Regions from separate parts of the Labrenzia sp. PHM005 genome, predicted to be linked through region 3. Evidence: riboswitches for the same ligand, from Rfam matches in the RefSeq annotation. Region 3 holds a riboswitch; each other region holds the start of a gene.
What was found. Region 3 has a riboswitch for S-adenosylmethionine ahead of FJ695_RS24840 (O-succinylhomoserine sulfhydrylase). Riboswitches for the same ligand answer to the same signal wherever they lie in the genome.
Positions count from the first base shown of each region.

Region 1: linked by a shared signal. The riboswitch ahead of FJ695_RS26825 (hypothetical protein) and the one ahead of FJ695_RS24840 (O-succinylhomoserine sulfhydrylase) in region 3 are both predicted to bind S-adenosylmethionine.
Region 2: linked by a shared signal. The riboswitch ahead of metA (homoserine O-succinyltransferase) and the one ahead of FJ695_RS24840 (O-succinylhomoserine sulfhydrylase) in region 3 are both predicted to bind S-adenosylmethionine.

Region 1 is NZ_CP041191.1:5,923,975-5,927,833, forward strand. It holds gene FJ695_RS26815 (ABC transporter permease) at 1-560, shown strand, start outside; gene FJ695_RS26820 (ABC transporter ATP-binding protein) at 562-1,278, shown strand; SAM-I-IV-variant riboswitch at 1,364-1,489, shown strand; gene FJ695_RS26825 (hypothetical protein) at 1,530-1,829, shown strand; gene FJ695_RS26830 (acyl-CoA thioesterase) at 1,830-2,174, opposite strand; gene FJ695_RS26835 (hypothetical protein) at 2,406-2,624, opposite strand; gene FJ695_RS26840 (group III truncated hemoglobin) at 2,637-3,104, opposite strand; gene FJ695_RS26845 (Rrf2 family transcriptional regulator) at 3,206-3,616, shown strand; gene FJ695_RS26850 (Crp/Fnr family transcriptional regulator) at 3,613-3,859, opposite strand, start outside.
Region 2 is NZ_CP041191.1:4,481,549-4,485,407, forward strand. It holds gene FJ695_RS20250 (glycerophosphodiester phosphodiesterase family protein) at 1-223, shown strand, start outside; gene FJ695_RS20255 (GNAT family N-acetyltransferase) at 321-1,646, shown strand; SAM-I-IV-variant riboswitch at 1,755-1,872, shown strand; gene metA (homoserine O-succinyltransferase) at 1,907-2,824, shown strand; gene FJ695_RS20265 (aminotransferase class V-fold PLP-dependent enzyme) at 2,863-3,859, opposite strand, start outside.
Region 3 is NZ_CP041191.1:5,489,043-5,492,901, reverse strand. It holds gene FJ695_RS24850 (YigZ family protein) at 1-392, opposite strand, end outside; gene FJ695_RS24845 (2'-deoxycytidine 5'-triphosphate deaminase) at 563-1,699, opposite strand; SAM riboswitch at 1,827-1,906, shown strand; gene FJ695_RS24840 (O-succinylhomoserine sulfhydrylase) at 1,950-3,149, shown strand; gene FJ695_RS24835 (DUF3885 domain-containing protein) at 3,173-3,799, shown strand; gene FJ695_RS24830 (LysE family translocator) at 3,837-3,859, opposite strand, start outside.

The DNA of each region.
Region 1 (3,859 bases), 430 kb from region 3:
CCGACATCATCAACAGCATCACCATCCGGTTGGACAACATCAAACAATCTGTCGATGTCGCGGCCCGGGCGGAACGCCAGCTCGGCTTCAAGGCAATCTCTTGGGAGGAAGCCAATGAGGGCCTGATGGAGGCGTTCTTCATCCGCAACATCATCATGTACACCGCGGTCGGCGGCATTCTGCTGGTAGCCGGATTCGGGATTTACAACATCATCTCCACCATCGTTCATGAGAAGGCCAAAGACATTGCCATCTTGAAATCCCTCGGATTTCCGGAAACTGACATTCAGCAGATTTTCGTGCTTGAAGGGCTGGTGATCGGCATACTTGGCGCGCTTGCAGGTTCGGCGCTCGGCTTTGGTCTGTCGAGTTACCTGGCAACGGTGAAATTCGAAGTCACCACCGACATTGAGATGACCCGTCTGCCGATCCATTTTTCTTATCTGCATTATCTGATCGCCAGCGCCTTGGCGCTGGTGTCTGCCGGGGTAGCTGGATTTGTGCCTGCGCGGAAAGCAGCGGCGCTCAATCCGGTCGACATCATCAGGGGTGCGACCTGAGATGAGCGGCGGCAAGATACTGGAAACTGCGCCTCCCCCGCTTCTGGAAACGAGGAACCTGACGCGCATCCTGCCGGCAGTTGTTCCCGTGACGCTGGTCGAAGATATTTCGATGTCTGTTGGCGCTGCCGAGTTTGTCGCGATCACCGGGCCGTCGGGTTCCGGAAAATCGTCGCTGCTCTATCTGCTTGGCCTTCTGGACCGGCCGACATCCGGCGAAGTGCTGATTGGCGGCCGCAAAACTCACGATCTTTCAAAATCCGACCACGCCCAATTGCGGCTGGAGAAGATCGGTTTTGTCTTCCAGTTTCATTTTCTCCTGCCGGAATTCACGGCCCTGGAAAATGTCCTGATCCCGATGCAGAAGCTTGGCGCCCTCTCCGCATCCAACCAGAAGGATCGGGCTGCTGGACTTTTGGAAGCGCTGGGACTGGCGGATTTCCTGCACAGGCGGCCCGCGCAGTTATCGGGCGGGCAGCGCCAGAGGGTGGCTGTTGCCAGGGCGCTCGCCAATGCTCCGGATCTGATCCTTGCGGATGAGCCAACTGGCAGTCTGGATTCCGCTGCCACCGAACAGGTGTTTGCCTCTCTGCAATCAATTGTCGAAGAACAGCAAACCACCGTCGTTGCCGTCACCCACGACATGGATATCGCAGGACGGATGCAACGCCGGATCCATCTCGTCGACGGCAAGATCGATTATGACCGCGACCAATAGACCCGCTCGCATAGGATTACATGCCTAAAGGGAAGGCGGACGTCTCCCGCCCGGTTGCCAAAGGACAAAACTCATGGCATAAGCGCGCCATCATCAAGAGAAGGGCTGGCGCCCTCGCCAACCTGCCAGACCGGGCAAGGTGGTTTCCGCAACAGGGATGCGGCTGGAGAGACACTCAAAAAGGGGCTCCTCAGCAACGAAGCGGTTGTTTTCTTGCGCCAGTCCTCCTCGGGCAACCGATGGAGGATTAATTGTTTCAAGATGCTTTGGCCGGACAAGTGGCTGAATTGATCGAATCTGACACTGTTGGCGACGCCGAATGTTCAGCGTCGCGTATCTGGCAACAAACGGCAGAAGACTGTGTTCTAGCACGCTTAAAAACCATTCGGATTTATGGCGGCCTGCCGTGTCACAAACAACCGCTCTCCCAGCCCGAACGCGTCAACCGCTTGCAAGCGCTGCTGCGGCTCTGGGCGAACGGCTGCATATGTGCGGTTGACGAGGAGCTGTTTGCGGACCTCTTATACCGCCGGGATGATCAAGCGGTCTAATCAACCCTCTTTGGGAACGGGACGTGGTTTGCCGTTTTCGTCGACGGCAACCATGGTGAAGATGGCTTCCGTTACCTTCTCGCGTCCGCCGAAGCGATGCCGGAGCGCCCAAGCCTCCAGCTTGATTTCCATGGAGCTGGTGCCGACCCGGCCAACGCTGGTGTAGATGCACAAGACATCTCCGACATGCACGGGCCGGATGAATTTCATCTTATCGACCGCGATGGTCACCACACGACTTGACGCCCGTTGTCCGGCCGCAATCCCGCCCGCCAAGTCCATTTGCGACAGAACCCAGCCGCCAAAAATATCGCCATTGGCGTTGGTATCTGCTGGCATAGCCATGGTGCGCAGGGTTAGTTCGCCGTACGGCTGTTCTTCACTCAATGCGGTCACTCCTCGTCATTTCCGTCCGAAAGACTAGACCAACCACTTCGAAAGACAATGTTTCCGTTTAGATAATCAGCATCAGGATCGCCATAATCCAGAGCGGCATAGGCGCGGCAACCCAGATCAGCAACACTGGCAGTCCCCGATGGATCCAATTCGAACGGTTCATCGTTTTACTCCTTTCGCTCAGGAAACCGGCAATTCGAAAATCGTAAGACCGGCAAGTGCGAGCATACCCACCGCAAACGCCAGTTTGGCGCTGCCCAGTAGCGTGCGCCCGGCAATGTCCAGTCTCGGCAAGGGCAAAGATCTGGAATCGAGATACATGGACACCATCATCGTGATGAAGACAGTGAACCAGACAACAACCATGGCTTCAGCAGCCAAAACGATTGCCGGTAACATGAGCCCCTCCTATCAGGCTTTGTTGGAAAAAAGGTCCGCAGGCGGTTCGCTGCCGGCCATGCCGAAAGTGGCAAGCCAAAGGCTCTGCGCGATCCGCTCCGCGATGATGATGATCTCGTCTGCAAGCTCCGGAATGAAGACTGACCGGGTCACCGGCCTGAAAACACTCAACCATTGCGCATAGTCTGAGCTAACAACTTCTTTCAGCTTCAAATGCGCCGGTACCGGTTTGCCCTTGTAAGTCCCGTTCTTCAAAAGCACCGACTGCCAAAAGGTCTCCATCTTGGCCAGATGTTCCGGCCAACGTCCGTCGAGCCGAGTTTCGAAAATCTTGCCGAGCCGGGCGTGAGACCGGATTGTTCCATAAAATGAATGCACGAGGATGTGGATCGTCTCGGGATCCACTTCAGTGTATTGACGGCTTGGCGCATCGTCTGCGCGAAAGACATCGCCATCCCAATCACCGCTCATATTGTCCATCTGCATCGCGCCCTAATAACATTCATTTCAAATGCATCTTTTAAATGACAGATCTTCACGCTAAAATCAACATCTAAAATGAATGTTTTAAAGAGACCCATATGCGCTTGAGCCAAGCCAGCGATTTTGCCTTGAGAATTCTGATGGCAATCTGCCAATCCGACGCCCCGCAAACCGTCGATAAATTGACCCTTCAACTCGGCCTGGCCAAATCACATGTCATGAAGATCGTCGCCCAGCTCGCGAAAGCCGGTTACCTGGAAACGACTCGCGGCCGTGGCGGCGGGATCCGAATTGCCAAAAGCCCCGAAGAAATCCGGATCGGAGAGGTCGTCCGGTTGATCGAACCAGATTTGGGGGTGGTCGCCTGTTTGAAAGACGAGCCAACCTCTTGCCCGTTTTTACCGCGCTGCGCCCTCAAAGGCGCTATGGCGAACGCTGCCGAAGCTTTTCTCGACAGCTTGAACGCACAGACCCTTGATACAATTCTGGCCGGAACCAAAAGAATTTAGAGCGTGGATGCCTGTTCCAGGAATTCGACCTGTTCCAGACAGTAGTAGCCGGAAATCCGGCTGATCGTGCCCGCTCTTTTCCAGTCGTTCAACACACGGCTGACATTCTCCCGCGCGGCACCCGCCATATTGGCAATGTCGGCCTGGCTGAGTTTGTAGTGAATCAGAACGCGGCCATTGTCGAGCGGTTTGCCAAAGGTTTCAGATAGCTGCAGCAGGGTCTGCGCCACCCGGCCCGGCAAA
Region 2 (3,859 bases), 1.0 Mb from region 3:
GGACCGGTTTATCATGCGTCACCTCTTGCACTTCCCGCGCACCAGCCCGCATTTCATCTCCTACAGTGTCAATGATTTGCCGAGCCTTGGCCCGAGTGTGATGAAGACCCTGCTCAAAACACCGATCATGACCTGGACGGTCCGCACGCCCGGACAATGGGAAGTCGCCGAACGGTTCGCGGATCAGATTGTTTTTGAAGGGTTTGATCCGGAAAAGACCTAAACCTATAGGGCAACGCCAACACGCGGCTCTTGCGGTGCACCACAGATGCTCTAAATGGAAAGAAGGGATTGTAATTGCGGCGAGCCGGCACTGAAACATGACGTCATCACCTTCACCGGATAAGGAAAAACCTCATAGCTCAGGTTCCGGTGATGATGGACAGACTTTGTCACTGCGCATCCTATCGTCGCTGGCTGATGTTCCGGCAGACAAATGGGACCAGGTCGCCAACCCTGGATGGCAGCTTACGAGCACGGGCGGATTAACGCCCACGCCAAACTGCACGAATTCCATTGATCTGACTGCAGCGCTCTCTCCAGAAACGGATAATCAATCCAGCAACACCGCCTTCAATCCGTTTCTATCCCACGCTTTTTTGCAGGCGTTGGAAGCCGCTGGTTGCGCCACCCGCCAGACCGGCTGGGTGCCCCGGCACATAATCCTGGAAGATGCGTCTGGGGCCGTTTTTGGCGCGGTTCCGGCCTATCTTAAAAGTCATTCGCAGGGGGAATATGTCTTTGACCACGGCTGGGCGGATGCGTTTTACCGGGCGGGTGGCGACTATTATCCCAAGCTGCAGATCTCTGTGCCGTTTACTCCAGCGACTGGCCGGCGGTTCCTGACCAGTCCGGACATCAACCGAGAGGCCGGTATCCAGGCGCTCGCGGCGGGCCTGGTTCAAGTGTGCCAGCGCACCGGCGCCTCGTCGGTCCACGCAACGTTCCTGACAAAACCGGAATGGGGCACACTCGGAGAACTCGGTTATTTGCAACGCACCGACCAGCAATTTCATTGGGATAACCATGGTTACGAGGACTTTGATCAGTTTTTGAGTGATCTGGCTTCGCGCAAACGCAAGGCGATCAAGAAGGAACGCCGCGAAGCGCAAAGCGTCGACGGCCTTGAAATTGAGTGGGTAACCGGCAGCGGCCTTACAGAAGCGCACTGGGACGCGTTTTACCGCTTTTACATGGACACCGGGTCGCGAAAGTGGGGCAGTCCCTATCTCAACCGGGAGTTCTTTTCACTGATCAACGAGCGGCTGGCTGAACGCATCTTGCTGGTGCTGGCCAAACGGCACGGCCGTTACATTGCTGGCGCCTTGAACTTCATTGGCTCTGAAACACTTTTCGGCCGCCACTGGGGCTGCAATGAACACCACCCCTTTCTGCACTTTGAGCTTTGTTATTACCAGGCCATCGATTTTGCCATCGCGAAGGGCCTCAAACGCGTTGAAGCAGGCGCACAAGGCGCGCACAAGCTGGCTCGCGGATATTTGCCGCAGACCACCTATTCCGCCCACTGGATAGCTCATGAGGGGCTCCATCAGGCCGTTGCAGATTATCTGGAACATGAGCGGCTGGCGGTGGAACGGGAAAACCAGGCATTGGCGGAACAGGCGCCGTTCAGGAAGGAACCGTAACTGTGTTGTCGGGGTTTTCCTTGGGGGCCCCCAAATTTTACTCCAGTCACAACAATGACATTTGCCCGATCAGGGCTTGCCGGATCGGTTTTCTTCGATTACCTAGATTGCCATCATCAAGAGTTGGGACAGATGCCCCACGCCAACCTGCCGATCCGGGCAAGGTGGTTCTTCGAAGAGAAGATGCGGCCCGAGAGCGATCTTAGCGGCAACAAATCGGATCTCAAGAAGGCATCTGTCTCTGGTTACGGGACGTGCAAATGCCGATAAAAATACCAAACAATCTTCCTGGCCGCCCAATTCTGGAATCTGAAGGCGTGATGATCATCCGCGAAGCGGATGCGATCCGGCAGGATATCCGGCCGATTAACATCGGTCTGCTCAACCTGATGCCGAACAAGATCAAAACCGAGACTCAGTTTGCCCGTCTTCTCGGCTCCACGCCCCTGCAGATCGATCTTACTTTGGTGCGCATGACCAACCACGTGGCGCGCAACACGTCGCAAGAGCATTTGTCTGCCTTTTATCAGCCCTGGGAAGAGGTGAAGACCCAAAAATTTGACGGCTTCATCATCACCGGCGCCCCGGTTGAAAAACTGCCCTTTGAGGAAGTCGGCTATTGGCAGGAAATGTGTGACGTTCTGGATTGGACCCAGACCCATGTGCATCGGACCATGACGATTTGCTGGGCAGCTCAAGCAGCCGCCTATCACTTTTATAAGATGCCGAAGTACGCCCGCGATACCAAGGCGACCGGGGTTTACCGCCAGCGGACCCTGGTGCCCGCCTCGCCTTATTTGCGCGGGTTTTCGGACGACTTCTGCCTGCCGGTCTCCCGCTGGACCGAAACCCGGAAAGCCGACATTCCGGCGGAAAGCAATCTTGCAGTGCTGGCCGAGGATGATGAGACCGGCATGTGTCTGCTGGATGACCCGGACCACCGCAGCCTGCACATGTTCAACCACATTGAATATGACACCACGTCGCTAGCGGACGAGTTTGAACGGGACAGCCAGGTGTCGGAGACCCCGATCCGGCCGCAGAACTATTTCCCGGGTGACGACGCAACGCTCGATCCGGTGAACCGCTGGCGGGCTCATGCCCACCTTCTGTTTGGCAACTGGATCAACGAGATGTATCAGACGACTCCGTTCGATCTGGAAAAGATCGGCGAGTAGATTTCTTGGAGCGCCTTTAAGGGCGCTCCATCTTTCGTTCATCCGACGATCTCTGCCTTGGCCTTGGCAATGGCCGCGATCAGCCGGTCGATGTCCTCGTCATTGGTCGCCCAGTTGGAGACGCTGATCCGGAAACCCGTTTTTCCTTGCCAGGTGGCTGGCCCGAACCAGGCTTCGCCGCTGTTTTGAACATGCTCGGTGATCCGGGCACAGGCGTCTTCGTTTTTGGGCAACGTGACAAACACCTGATTGAAATGCACATCGTGCGGTACGGTAAACCCGAGGGCCGATAGATCGCCGGCAATGCGTTTTGCATGACCATGAAACCGGTCGACCATCTCGACAACCCCTGCCCGGCCAAGCGACAGCAGGGCTGCCCAGGTTTCCGCTCCGCGTGCCGAGCGGCTGAATTCCGGAGCACGGTCGGCCGGGTTCGGATCTGCGGCCGGAAGGTAAGACGCGCCGATAGCCATCGACGCCTGCATATCTTCCGGGTGCCTGCACAGCGCAAGACCGGAGTCGTAGGGTGTGTTCAATGTCTTGTGGGAATCGACCACCCAGCTGTCCGCGCCGTCCAATTTCTTCAGTTTGAAACCGGCCTCTTCGGACACCTTTGCCCAAAGACCGAAAGCCCCATCCACATGGAGCCACGCATTGGCAGCCCGGCATTTCTCCGCAAGGCCCTCGAATGGATCAAACGCGCCGGTACAGACGTTGCCTGCTTGCGCCAGTACCAACGTGCGTTCGTCGAGTTCGGGTACTTCATCCAGTTTCATCTGGCCCTGATCGTCTACGTCGACCCACTCTATGTCCTGTGTGCCTAGACCTGCCATGCGAAGGGATTTCAGGACGGTCGCATGGATTTCGCGGCCCGCCACAATGCGCAAACGCGGAGCGCCGATGAGGCCAGCGCCGCGTTCATGTCCTTGCCGCGACAGCAGCACATCGCGCGCGGTGACAATCAAAGCCATATTGGCCATGGTCGCGCCGCTGGTGAAGGCGCCATTGGTTCCTTCCGGCAGCCCCAACAACTCA
Region 3 (3,859 bases):
TTTTGGAACGGGATCAGCTCTGCATTGCTGATAGCGTCTTGGGCAGCGCCCGAATACGCGCGGGCCAGTCCGCCGCCGCCAAGTTTGGTGCCACCGAAATAGCGGACAATCAAGACCGCGCAGTTGATCAGCTCAGCCCCTTGAAGAACACGCAAAGTCGGCATGCCGGAAGTCCCGGCCGGTTCGCCATCATCTTTGCCGCTTTCTTCAATTCGGCCATCGTCCAGGAGGCGTCGGTGGGCGGTGACGATGTGGTTGGCCTTCTTATGCTCCTTGCGCAACTCCTCCAGCCGGGCTTCGAACTGGCCAACTGGCACAAGAAACGCCAGAAATCGGGATTTCCGGTCCTCCAGAAAACCTTCGAATTCGCGGGTGATGGTTTTGAAGGGCATATTGGCGCGTCATCCCGCACGCAGCGAAAGCGAAGATGCGGGATCGGAGAGCTGAATGGATCGTCTATAATCCGCGCCCATTCGGCCGATAATTTGCGGCCTGCCGATCCCGGGTCGCGCTTCGCTTGCCCAGGATGACATTAGGACGGTTACGCATAATGGAAGGCTGATCACTCAACTGCCCGAAAATGCTTCGACAGCTTCAGTGCCTGGCCCTGGTAGTTAGAGCCGATGCCTTCGCCGTAGAGTGTTGCCGGACGTTCGGCCATATGTTCGTAAACCAGACGCCCAATGGTTTGGCCGTGTTCAACGATAAAGGGCACATCGTGGGAGCGAACTTCCAGAACGGCCCGGGAACCGATGCCGCCTGCGCCTGCATGGCCGAAGCCCGGGTCGAAGAAACCGGCGTAGTGAACGCGGAACTCGCCCACCAGCGGATCGAATGGCACCATTTCAGCCGCATAGTCCGGCGGTACGTGGACCGCTTCCTGGCTGACAAGAATATAGAACGCATCCGGGTCGAGGATCAGTTCGGCGTTCTGGCGCCGGTAGATCGGTTCCCAGAAATCGAGCGGGTCCTGTGCACCGACTTTATCAACATCAATCAAGCCGGAGTGATGTTTGGCGCGATAACCGACCAGGCTGCCAGGGCCGGTGCCTTCCAAATCAATAGACAGCTGCACCCCGCCGCCAATCCGCTCATTGCCACCGCTCATCAGGGTTTCTGCCTGATGGATGTTCTCCAAATCGGCATCCGGGATCAGGGATTGTCCACGCCGGAAGCGGATCTGGCTGAGCCGCGAACCGGAGCGCACCAGGATCGGAAACGTGAGCGGCGAGATTTCGGCATATAGCGGGCCGGTATAGCCAGCTGGTATGGTGTCGAAGGCCTGACCGTTGTCGGTGATGACCCGTGTAAAGACGTCCAGACGGCCGGTCGAGCTTTTCGGATTTGCGGTTGCCGAAATGTCGGTTCGCAGCGCCAGGCTTTCCTGCAAGGGAACGATGTAGACGCACCCCGTCTCAAGAACCGCACCCTCTTGCAGGTCTATTGTGTGCAACTTCAGCTGCTCCAGCCGGTCGGCCACTTTAATGTCCGGACCTGGCAGAAAACTTGCGCGCACCCGGTAAGCAACAGACCCGAGCCGCAGATCCAGGCTGGCCGGTTGAACCTGGCCGGTGACCGGTGGCATTTCAGAGGAAATCTCCTGTGCCGCGAACATGGCGTGAATGACGCGCTCGGGCAAAATCCCGCTGGCCTCAAGCAGCGCGCTTCCGGTGGTGGCTGGGTCCGCTGTAACGTTCATCAATTCATCCTGCACTCGTCGTCTACCGTCCTTAGCGGATGCAGCGGGTCAGGCCAACAGACTTTCTGCTTAGATCGAGGAAATCCTTGGCTCAAGATTGACCAATCCGCCGTTTTCGCTTAAGTGAAAGCCAACTCGTGGTGATTTGGGCCGGCCGGCTTGCAGCCACGTTAAATAAGTCGCTAAATAGGCCGGAGGTGCGAACCCCGGTCTTGAGGCTGGGGTTTTTTCGTTTGGAGCGAATATCGACATGACTGACACCAAGAACACCGCCGGAACCAACTGGCGCCCTGCAACCGCACTCGTTCATGGCGGCACCACCCGTTCACCGTTCGGCGAAACGTCCGAGGCCATGTATCTGACCCAAGGGTTTGTCTATACCGATGCGGAAGCCGCCGAAGCCCGATTCAACGGTGAAGACCCAGGATTTGTCTATTCGCGCTACGCCAATCCGACTGTGGCCATGTTCGAAGACCGCATCAAGATGCTGGAAGGTGCAGAAGCCGCAAGAGCGACCGCGAGCGGCATGGCGGCTGTCAATCTGGCGCTGATGGCATCGGTCAAGGCAGGCGATCATGTGGTCGCCGCCAAGGCGCTCTTCGGGTCTTGCCGCTACATCTGTGAGACTTTGTTGCCGCGCTTTGGTGTTGAAAGCACGCTTGTTGACGGCACCGACATTGAGCAGTGGAAAGCAGCAGTCAAGCCGAACACCCGGGCGCTATTTTTGGAGAGCCCGACCAATCCGACGCTGGAAGTTATTGATATTGCAGCCGTTGCGGAAATTGCCAAGTCGGTCGGCGCGCGTTTGATTGTCGACAATGTGTTTGCGACGCCGATGTTCCAGTCGCCACTTGAGCTGGGCGCGGATGTTGTCGTCTATTCCGCGACCAAACACATTGACGGGCAGGGGCGTTGCCTCGGCGGTGTTGTTTTGTCCGATGAAGAGTGGATCACCGAGGAGGTGATGCCCTTTGTCAAACACACTGGCCCGCATATGAGCCCGTTCAGCGCCTGGGTGCTCTTGAAAGGTCTCGAGACCCTGCCGCTCCGCGTGGCTCAGCAGACAAGCAGCGCCGGTCAGATTGCTGATTTCTTAGCCGGAAAAGCGAAGGTCAAGCAGCTTATTTATCCGGGCCGGGACGACCACCCGCAGGCGGATGTAGCCAAGCGCCAAATGCGCGGCGGTTCGACCATGCTGGCGCTGGAAATCGAAGGCGGCAAGGAGGCGGCCTTCAGGTTTGTCAACGCACTGGACCTCATCAAGATTTCCAACAATCTGGGGGACGCCAAAAGCCTGATTACTCATCCGGCCACGACAACCCACCAGTCGATCGGGGAAGAGGCTCGCGCTGAGCTCGGCATCACCGACGGCATCCTGCGCCTCTCCGTCGGATTGGAAGATCCGCAGGATCTTTTGGAAGACGTTGAGAAGGCCCTGGCGGCGATTTAAGTCGTAACCGGGAGAGTGACCTGTTGTCGAAGAAAACTGCGCAGCAAGAAGTGTACGAACGCTTCCTCGAGGTTTTCGGAATAGAGTGCCTACCAGGCGGTCTGTTCTATCAGTTTGAGCACAGCCTCAGGTTCGAACTAGGTGATCCATTGAGTATGGATCAGCCGATAAGGCGTTTTTTGCAGGCGCATCGAAGATCGGTGAAGATAGCTGAAACGGTGTTCGACAAACCCGACAATCTGTACGCTCTTGTTGTCGGCTATGGGACAGACGGAGAAGTCTATTCGAAGTTCAAGTGGCTAAAGACCGTCTTTCCAGATTTTCGCAAGAAGACATATGCGCGAAAATCTGAAGGGACGTCTGATGAGGTGGATGAGTATTGGTACTTTCATCCTATAAGAAGTCGATGGGAAATCGCTGAACTTCTTTGGCTGGATTTGGCCAGGGAGGTCCCGGTCGAACCATCGGCATCGAACACACGAACCTATATTGTAGATTTCGCGAATGCCGTCATTTTACACGCCTATGACGACAGAGGACTCGATCTCGTATCAATGCAGCGCTCTGCGCTTCTAAAGCCTTATAAAGAGTTACGCTCTTGGCTGCTCGATTACGACATTGAAGCGATGGATCGAGCTTTCGGCCCTTAGCTGATCTGCATCGGCGATATTAACCGCCGCTTCCGCGTCACTTCGCGGCAGACAACAGTC